One region of the Brevundimonas sp. SPF441 genome, then DNA from elsewhere that is predicted to be linked to it. Evidence: predicted binding sites of a transcription regulator. Region 1 holds the regulator's gene; each other region holds the start of a gene.
The links. Region 1 encodes LexA, which represses DNA repair genes until DNA is damaged. Its sites were predicted from a motif close to ATGTTCNCNANNTGTTCT; they were not measured.
Positions count from the first base shown of each region.

Region 2: a site for LexA is predicted at 1,669-1,686, ahead of recA (recombinase RecA). Genes of this name have one in related genera too.
Region 3: a site for LexA is predicted at 1,477-1,494, ahead of GGC30_RS01440 (ImuA family protein). Genes of this name have one in related genera too.

Region 1 covers NZ_WJWX01000003.1:78,278-81,554, reverse strand. Annotated here, with positions in the region: gene GGC30_RS03285 (ComEC/Rec2 family competence protein) at 1-1,621, shown strand, start outside; gene lexA (transcriptional repressor LexA) at 1,602-2,300, opposite strand; gene trpC (indole-3-glycerol phosphate synthase TrpC) at 2,419-3,213, opposite strand; gene trpD (anthranilate phosphoribosyltransferase) at 3,210-3,277, opposite strand, start outside.
Region 2 covers NZ_WJWX01000032.1:17,390-20,666, forward strand. Annotated here, with positions in the region: gene GGC30_RS14715 (3-hydroxyacyl-CoA dehydrogenase NAD-binding domain-containing protein) at 1-192, shown strand, start outside; gene recA (recombinase RecA) at 485-1,567, opposite strand; gene GGC30_RS14725 (MHYT domain-containing protein) at 1,737-3,277, opposite strand, start outside.
Region 3 covers NZ_WJWX01000001.1:298,462-301,738, reverse strand. Annotated here, with positions in the region: gene GGC30_RS01445 (DEAD/DEAH box helicase) at 1-1,246, opposite strand, end outside; gene GGC30_RS01440 (ImuA family protein) at 1,497-2,315, shown strand; gene GGC30_RS01435 (DNA polymerase Y family protein) at 2,206-3,277, shown strand, end outside.

The sequences.
Region 1 (3,277 bases):
GCCGGCCAGCCCCGGCGCCTACGACTTCGGCCGCAACGCCTTCTTCCAAGGCATGGGAGGCGTGGCGTTCGCCTTGGGTGAAACGCGTGGGGCCGAGCTTGCCACGCCGCCGTGGCGACTTCGACTTGAAACGGCGGTCAACGGCGCCCGTTTCGCACTGGCCGAGCGGATCGAGGCAAGACTCGGCGAACGGACCGGCGGGATCGCCGCCGCCATGACGACTAGCCATGAAACCTGGATCAGTCAGGAGGACATGGACGTGATGCGGGACTCCGGTCTGGCGCACATCTTGTCGGTGTCGGGCCTGCACATGGCCATCGTCGGCGGTTTCGTCTTCTTCGCCGTGCGGCTGGGCGTGGCGGCCTGGCCTTGGTTGGCCTTGCGGGTTCACGGCAAGAAGGTCGCGGCATTGGCGGGGCTGACGGCGGTCGGAGTCTATCTGGTGGTGTCGGGCGCGCCGCCGCCGGCCGAGCGGGCGGCGATCACCGCCTCCATCGCCTTTCTGGCCATCCTGCTGGATCGACAGGCGGTCACGATGCATGGCCTGGCTGTGGCGGCCTTCATCGTTCTGGCCATACAGCCTGAAGCCATCGTCACGCCGGGTTTCCAGATGTCGTTCGCGGCGACGGCGGCCTTGGTCGCCCTGGTTGAGGCCTGGCCGAAGCGCCCGCGCGAAATATCCGCGCCCTGGCCAATCCTGGCAGTCCAACGGCTAGGCGGTTGGTTGACGGCGGCTGTGGCGGCCAGCGTCGTCGCAGGATTGGCGACGGGACCGTTCGCCATGCAGCATTTCAACCGCACCGCCATGTACGGACTGCTGGCCAATCTCGGCACGTCGCCCGTGGCGGACTTCATCCTGATGCCGGCGCTTGCCTTGGGCGCAGCGCTTGAGCCTTTGGGGCTGGGGGGACCGTTCCTGGCGGTTGCGGGATGGGGCGTGGACCTGATGTTGGCGATCGGCACCTGGACGGCGGGATTGCCCGGCGCGGTCAAAACGGTCGCCAGCGCGCCAAATTATGTCCTGCCAATCGCCTTTCTGGGCGTGTTGTTCGTCTGTCTGTGGCAAGGCCGCCTGCGATGGTTGGGACTGCCGTTCGCAGCCGCCGTTCTGATCTGGCCGCGTGCGCCGACGCCGGACCTCTGGATTGGCGATGGCGGGACGAACGCCGCCTTTCACCGTGATCAGGCGGCCGTTGTGGTCCGGCCCGGCGTGCGCGAGTTTGCGGTGGATCTCTGGTCGCGGCGACGGGGGCTGACCATGATGGATCGGTCGGAGACGGGCTGGGTCTGCGACCGCTTTTCATGTCGCCCGGAGACCGGTGAGGCTGGCCCCGTGGCGATCTGGTGGGGGCGGAAGTCGCCGAGCTCAGATCAGATGGGGGCGTTATGCCGCGCAGCGCCCGTCGTCAGCGTCCGCGCTGTCGTCACCTCAATTCCAAGCGCCTGTCAGGATCGCCTTGTCCTGGACGGGGTGGATTTTGCGCGAGGCGGGGCAGTGGAGTTGTGGCGCGTCCGTTCGGGCGAGCCGAATCGATGGCGCGCGGTGTGGACGGCCGACGTTCGCGGCGACCGCCCCTGGGCGCGTCAGTCCGATCCGGACGTCAGTGATAGCGGCGCATAAGGCCGACCAGCTTGCCTTGGACCGCGACCTGATCCGAGCCGTAGATCTTGGTCTCGTAGTTGCGGTTGGCGGGTTCCAGCGCGATCGAGGCCCCCTTCTTGCGAAGGCGCTTCAGCGTCGCCTGCTCGCCTTCCACCAGAGCCACCACGATTTCTCCGGAGGCGGCGTTGTCGGTCGATTTGATCACCACCATGTCGCCGTTCAGGATGCCCGCCTCGATCATGGAGTCGCCCTCGATCTCCAACAGATAGTGCTCGCCCGAACCCAGCATGGATTCCGGGACCGGATAGCGCGCCGTTTCATGCTCGATTGCGTCGATCGGCGTGCCGGCGGCGATCTTGCCCATCAGCGGCAGTTCGCGGGTGTCGTTGGCCGCCATCGGAGCCGCAGGTCTGACACCGCCGCCGCCCTCGATGACGTCGGGCTTGAACCCGGCGCGACCGCGCGGCGCGCCGGCCGTCGCCTGTTCGGGCAGTTTCGTGACTTCCAAAGCGCGAGCGCGGTGAGCGAGACGGCGAATGAAGCCTCGTTCCTCCAGCGCCGTGATCAGCCGGTGAATGCCGGACTTGGAGGCCAGATCGAGCGCCTCCTTCATCTCGTCGAACGAAGGGGAGACGCCGGTCTCCTGGATGCGTTCGTGGATGAACATCAGCAGTTCGTGCTGTTTGCGCGTGAGCATCGCCAGGCCCTCATGCGCCCGCCGACGAATCGGAACGGGCCGTGAACATTTGTCGATGTTCTGTAAGTGTTCCTTGCTAATGTCAACTTAACGGCGAGGCTTGCCGCCGCGTCTCGGCTCAAACGGCCAGCAACTGACGGGTCGCCACCTCGACATCGGCCTGGCGCATCAGGCTCTCGCCGACCAGGATCGCCTGGGCATGGGCAGCCGAAACGCGCGCCACGTCGTCGGGCGTGAAGATGCCGCTCTCGGCGACCAGCAGAGCGCGCACGGGGCTGAGCATCGACAGCCGCTCCGTGGTTTCCAGATCGACCTCGAACGTGCGCAGCGAGCGATTATTGACCCCCACCAGATCGCCGCCCAGCGCACAAGCGCGCGCCATTTCTTCCTCGTCGTGCGTCTCGATCAGCGCGTCCATGCCAAAGCGTTCGGCTTCCGACAGCAGCTCGGCGGCCAACCGGTCATCGACCATGGCCAAGATGATTAGGATGCAGTCGGCGCCCAGGGCGCGGCTTTCGGCGACCTGCCAAGGATCGACCAAGAAATCCTTGCGCAGGCAGGGCAGGGCGACGGCCTCGCGGGCCTGGCCCAGATAGGCGTCGTCGCCCTGGAAGCTGGGGGCATCGGTCAGCACCGACAGACAGGCCGCACCGCCGGCCTCATAGGCGCGGGCCAGAGCCGGTGGATCGAAATCGGGCCGGATCAGGCCCTTAGACGGGCTGGCCTTCTTTATCTCGGCGATCAGGGCGGGACGACCGGTTTCCTCTCCGACCCGCTCCAAGGCGACGCGAAAGCCGCGCGGAGCCGACGCATTGCGGGCCAAGGCTTCGATCGCGTCCTGTGAGGTCGCAGCCTTGCGGGCAGCGACGTCCTCGCGCTTGTAGGCGGCGATACGGTCCAGAACGTCGGTCATGCGGGCTCTTCGCTTTCCAGCGGCGTGGAGGTGATGAGGGCCAGGCGATCCAGCGCCTCGGCGG
Region 2 (3,277 bases), on a different contig from region 1:
GGCTTCGCGCCCTGGACCGGCGGCCCGATCAGCATGATCGACGGCATCGGCCTGGCCAAGTTCGTCGAGACCGCCGACCGTCTGGCCGCGACCTATGGCGATCGCTTCAAGGTCCCGCAGCTGCTGCGCGACATGGCGGCGAAGAACGAAACCTTCTACGGCAAGTTCGCCCCGGAGAAGGCCGCCGCCTGATCGGTCGCGGACATCCACAGAAGACGGAACGGGCGGCCTTCGGGTCGCCCGTTTTCGTTTGGCACCACTTTTTCTTTCTTCATTCCGGGCGCGCAGCGCAGACCCGGAATGAAGAAAGGGGAAGATGCTCCGCTATCAAAAGAAAGACCCGCTCGACACGAGGTCGAGCGGGTCGCTCCGCCGCCCTTCGCGGGGTCGGTGGCGGGTCGCTAGGGGCGACGGAGTAGCGGTGAAAAGACCGGACCGAGCCCGGGACAAACTCTGAAAGTCCGCCCAGCCACGGATGTTGGTGTTAGCCTTCCAGATCCTGGCCTTCGTCCGGCTCGGGCGTGCCCAGCAGTTCGTCGGCGATCTTGTTGGTCGAGGCGCGCACGGCCTTTTCGATCGAGGCCGCGATGTCGGGGTTCTGCTTCAGGAACTCGCGCACATTCTCGCGGCCCTGACCGATCCGGGTGGAGTCATAGCTGAACCAGCTGCCCGACTTTTCGATGATGCCGGCCTTAACGCCCAGGTCGATGACTTCGCCCAGTTTGGAGATGCCCTCGCCGTACATAATGTCGAAGATGACCTCGCGGAACGGCGGGGCGACCTTGTTCTTGACCACCTTGACCCGGGTGGTGTTGCCGACCACCTCGTCACGGTTCTTGATCGCGCCGGTGCGGCGGATATCCAGACGCACCGAGGCGTAGAACTTCAGCGCATTGCCGCCCGTCGTCGTCTCGGGCGAGCCGTACATGACGCCGATCTTGTGACGGATCTGGTTGATGAACAGCACAATGCATTTCGATTTGGAGATCGAGGCCGTCAGCTTGCGCAGCGCCTGGCTCATCAGGCGCGCCTGAAGGCCCGGCAGGCTGTCGCCCATCTCGCCCTCGATCTCGGCGCGCGGCGTCAGGGCCGCGACGGAGTCGATGACCACGATGTCCACGGCGCCCGACCGGACCAGCGTATCCACGATCTCCAGCGCCTGCTCGCCGGTGTCCGGCTGCGACACCAGAAGATCATCCAGATTGACGCCCAGCTTCTGGGCATAGACCGGGTCCAGCGCATGTTCGGCGTCGACGAAGGCGGCGACCCCGCCCTTCTTCTGCACTTCCGCGACGGTGTGCAGAGCCAGGGTCGTCTTGCCCGAGGATTCCGGGCCGAACACCTCGATCACCCGCCCGACCGGCAGGCCGCCGATGCCCAGCGCCATGTCCAGGCCCAGCGAGCCGGTCGAGACGCTGTCGATCTCGGCGACCACGCCCGCTTTGCCCAGTTTCATCACCGAACCCTTGCCGAAGGCGCGATCGATCTGCGCGATCGCCGCCTCCAGGGCGCGTTGCTTGTCGCCGTCGTCCTTGCCCACCAATTTGAGTGCCGCCTGTGAAGCCATTGCCTTCGTCTCCCTTGCCATGATTCCCGTCATTCAGCTTGGGAGAGACCCGCCTGGACCCGCCCCCGTTTCGTGAGGTCGACTATGTGCATGGTTTGTTCTGGTTCACAAGATGTTCTCATCGATCAAAACGAGAACATCCAAAACCTACGACCGTTTTTGACGCCAGCTAAAGCGGAAGGCGCAGGCTGAAGCTGGCGCCTTCGGGGTCGTAAGTCATGACCGCCGAGCCGTGCAGCGAGCGGTTGATCGTCGAGTCGATCAGCACCGAACCGAAACCCTTGCGCTGAGGCGGCGACACCGCCGGCCCACCACTTTCCACCCAATCCAGCAGCAGATGGCCTTCCGCCACGGACCAGTCGATCCGCACACAGCCCGAGGCGTTCGACAGGGCGCCGTATTTGGCGGCGTTCACCGCCAGCTCGTGAAAGACCATCCCCATCCCCAACGTCTGTTGCGCGTTCAGATCGACGGCCGGACCGGTCAGGCGGACCTGTTCCTCGGCATAGGGGGCCAGTTCCTGAGCCAACATGGCGCGCAGATCGACATGCTCCCAGTTCGCAGCCGTCAGCAGATTCTGAGTGTTGGACAGGGCCACGAGCCGCGCTTCGAAAAGGGCGGTGAAGGTGGCGACATCCGGCGTGCGCCGCGCGGTCTGGTGGGCGATGGACTGCACCGTGGCCAGTGTGTTTTTCACCCGGTGATTCAGTTCGTTGATCAGCAATCGCTGCAAGCGTTCGCTGTCGGCCAAGGCGGCGAAGGCCTCGCGGCGATCCGTGATGTCGGTGATGACGCCCGACATCTTGATCGGCCGGCCCGAACGACTGCGGATCAGGCGTCCGCGCAGATGGATCCAGCGGCCAGAGGCCGGCAGACGCCATTCCTGATCGTATTCGCCCTCCCCGGCCAGGGCGCGCTCCAGCGCCTGACGATGCAACGGCAGATCCTCGGGCGACAGACGGTCGCCGACTTCGCTCGGGCCAAGACGGCAGGACGGATCGATGGACAGGATTTCGCGCGCGCGGCCTGACATCATCGTCGTCTTCATCGGCAGGGTCGCTTCCCAGAACCCCACGCCGCCGGCGTCCACGGCCGCCAGAACATTGGCCCGCTGATCGACGATCGAGGCGCCGAGCGCGAGAAAAAGCAGTGTCACCGCCCCGGTCGTCACCGCGACCGCCAATACCACCGGCGACGCCCCGCCCTGCAACGGCCCCGCGTCGGCGGTCGGGGTCAGGATCAGGGCCGCCATGCCGACATGGTGCATGGAGACGATGGCCATCCCCAGGATCACTGCGGCGACCGCGCGCCAGGCCAGACCTCGTTCCTGACGGGCCGCCACCAGGGCAGCGTAGGCGGCGGCGACCGCCACCACGACCGACAGGGCGACCAGCACGGGCTGATAACTCAGGACGGCGTTCATCCGCATCGCCGCCATCCCGACATAGTGCATGGCGACGATGGACCCGCCCATCAGCAGGGCCGCCGGCGCCAGTCGCAGGGGGCTGGCCTGCGCCGTGCCCGCCGTCAGGAAGGCCGCCGCCGTGCCGCCCGTCGCCAGCAGGAAGGAGACCAGCGTCAGGCCGGGATCATAGAAGACGAGGCCTTCGGCCTCGAACCCCAGCATGGCGATGAAATGCATCGACCAGATGCTGACGCCCAGCGCCAGGGCTGAGACGCCAAGCCAGCGCAAACGCGTCGCGCCGATCT
Region 3 (3,277 bases), on a different contig from region 1:
TGTCGACAGGCTCGGCGGACGGGGTGGGCGCGCTGCTGGTGCGCGACCGGCTGCGACCGCGTTCGCCCGAGCGTTTGTCGTCGCGGCGTGGGCCGTCCTTGATGGCGGCGAAATCGATGCCGTCCAGAACCAGCTCTTCCGGATCCTTCTTGATCAGCTTCAGCACCTTATCCAGCGACTTGTCGTCGGTCGGGGTAACGATCATGAAGGCTTGGCCCAGCTTGCCGGCGCGGCCGGTGCGGCCGATGCGGTGGACGTAGTCGTCGGCGTGGTGCGAGACGTCGTAGTTGAAGACGTGGCTGACGTCCGGGATATCCAGGCCGCGCGCGGCGACATCGGAGGCGACCAGAATCTTCAGTGCGCCCGAGCGGAAGTCCGCCAGGGTCTTCATCCGGTGCGACTGATCCAGGTCGCCATGGATCGGCGCGGCGTCGAAGCCGTGGGTCTTCAGCGACTTGGCGACGATATCGACTTCGGATTTGCGATTGCAGAAGACGATGCCGTTACGCACGTCCTCACGGCCGACCAGGGCGCGCAGGGCGGTCCGCTTGGCCTTGGGGTCCGAGGTCGGGATGCGGACGATGTATTGGGTGATGGTGTCGGCGGTCATAGCCGGACGCGAGGCCTCGATCCGGGTCGGATCCTTGAGGAAGGCGGTCGTCAGGCGCGTGATCTCCGGCGGCATGGTGGCCGAGAAGAACAGGGTCTGACGACGAGGCGGCGTCAGTTTGAAAATGCGCTCGATGTCGGGGATGAAGCCCATGTCCAGCATGCGGTCGGCTTCATCGACGACCATGATCTCGACGCCGGTCAGCAGCATCTTGCCGCGTTCGAACAGATCCAGCAGGCGGCCGGGCGTGGCGATCAGGACGTCGACGCCCTTGTTCAGCGCCGCGACCTGGTCGCCCATGGAGACGCCGCCGATCAGCAGCACCCAGCTCAGTTTGGTGCCCTTGGCGTATTTGGCGAAGCTCTCGGCGACCTGGTCAGCCAGTTCGCGCGTCGGCGCCAGGACGATGGCGCGCGGCATGCGGGCGCGGGCGCGGCCAGTGGATAGGCGGTCGACCAGGGGCAGGGTGAAGGCGGCGGTCTTGCCGGTGCCGGTCTGGGCGATGCCGAGAACATCACGTCCGGCGAGGGCGACGGGGATCGCCTGTTCCTGAATGGGCGTAGCGGTCGTGTAGCCGGTGTCGGCGACGGCCTGAAGGGTCGTGGGCGAAAGGCCCAGTTGGGAAAATTCGGTCATGAATCCTTGGGAGAGAAAGCGTCTGCGTGCATAGCAGCGACGGAACCGCCCCTCTTTGGGCGAGCGGGCGGCGCGGATCGCAGACCTGTCCCGAGGCTGGGGGCGATATAGAAGTCCCTGCGTCAAAGTCAAGTATTCTCGATATTCGGCCGCTAGAGTGCGCCGGAATAAATTCCCATGGCCAAGGTTGCTTGCGCTTGACTCCGAGGGTGGGGCGAGCGGCATATAAGAGAACAAAAGGAGAACTGTTGTGCAGTCCGACCGCGGTATCGAGGCATTGCGTCAGCGCCTGAAGGCGATGGAAACGGACGGTCATCCGACCGACGCCGACCGCTTTGACTTGGGTCACGCACAAGCGGACCGGCACATCGGCGGGCTTTCGAGCCATGGCCTGCACGAAATCTATGCGGCGACGACGCCGGATGCGACGGCCGCTTTGGGCTTTGCGTTGGGTCTTTTTCAGCGGGCCTCGAAGGATCGACCATTGGTGTGGGGCATCCAGGCCATGGCCGGGCTGGAGACCGGTCAGATTTACGGACCCGGATTGCGCGAACTGGGTTTGGATCCCGGACGAGTGATCTTGGTGAGCGTCAAGGAAGCCAAGGACCTGCTGGCGGCGGGTGAGGAGGCTCTATCATGCGGCGCAGCGGGTGCGGTGCTGCTTACGACCTGGGGCGAAAGCCGGGTCCTAGGCCTGACGGCGACGCGACGTCTGTCCATGGCGGCGGGGCAGGGGCGGGCGACGGCGATCCTGACCCGACTGGCGGCTCAACCCCAGCCCACCGCAGCCGAGACCCGCTGGCGCGTTCGCGCAGCCTTGTCCCAAGCCTTGGAGGCGGATGCTCCCGGCCGTCCGAACTATGGGATCGAGTTGTTGCGGCATCGGTCGGGCGCGCCGCCGAAGGCCTGGACCATGGAATGGGATCGTGAGCGCGGAGTTTTCGAACAGAGTGGGCGCAATGCCGGACATCAACACGCGCAACGACCGGCGCTACCTGTCGGTCTGGTTTCCTCTGTTGTCGACAGATCGGCTGCGGCGCGAGGAGGGGCGATCCGACGCTTCGGCTGAGCCGGCGACCGTGCTGGTCGAGAAGGTGAAGGGCGCGCTGAGGCTGGCAGCCGCAAATCGGCAGGCGTTGGAGATGGGACTATCTCCGGGAATGACGCTGGCGGACGCGCGGGCCAGGGCGCCGGATGTTCGAGTGGTCGTGCATCGTCCCGAAGCGGATGCGGCTTTGTTGAAGCGCGTTCTGCTGGACTTCGGCCGGTTCACGCCGATGGCGGCGACAGACGGTCTGGATGGCCTGGCGCTTGATGTGACCGGTTGCGCCCACTTGTTCGGAGGCGAGATGGGATTGATGCAGGCCGTCGAGGCGCGAGCGCGTCGCGTCGGTCTGGCGGTGCGGCTGGCCATGGCCGGCACGCCGGAAGCGGCGCGTGCGTTGGGGCGGTTTGGAAGCGGTGGGATTTACGAGGGTGCGAACCAGCGTCAGGCTCTGCGTCGTCTTCCAGTCGCGGCCTTGGAGCTTTCGGAGAAGGAAACGCAGGCCCTGACGCGCGCCGGGCTGAAGACCATGGCGCATCTGGACGATCGACCCACGGCCCCCATCGCCGCCCGCTTTGGCGCAGTGGCGGCGACCCGGCTGAACCGCGTCCTGGGGCGTGAGGATACGCGGATAAGACCCCAACGGCCGGTCATGATGATCGCCGTGAGCCGGATCCTGGTCGAACCGATCACGGAAATGATCGATGTCGAAGCCGTCATCGGCGATCTGCTCCTCGAGGTGATGGATCAGTTGGATTTGCGCGGTCAGGGCGGGCGCGCCTTTCGGGTCAGCTTCTTTCGTATCGATGGGGAGGTGCGCCATATCACCGTCCGAACGGGGCGACCGAGCCGGGACGCTTCCGGTGTTCTGCGTCTGTTTCGGGAAAGATTGGCGGCGCTGGCCAAGCCGCTGGATCCAGGGTTCGGGTTTGATCAGCTGCGCCTGTCGGCGCCTGTCACCGATCGACTGGCTTCGCGTCAGGGCG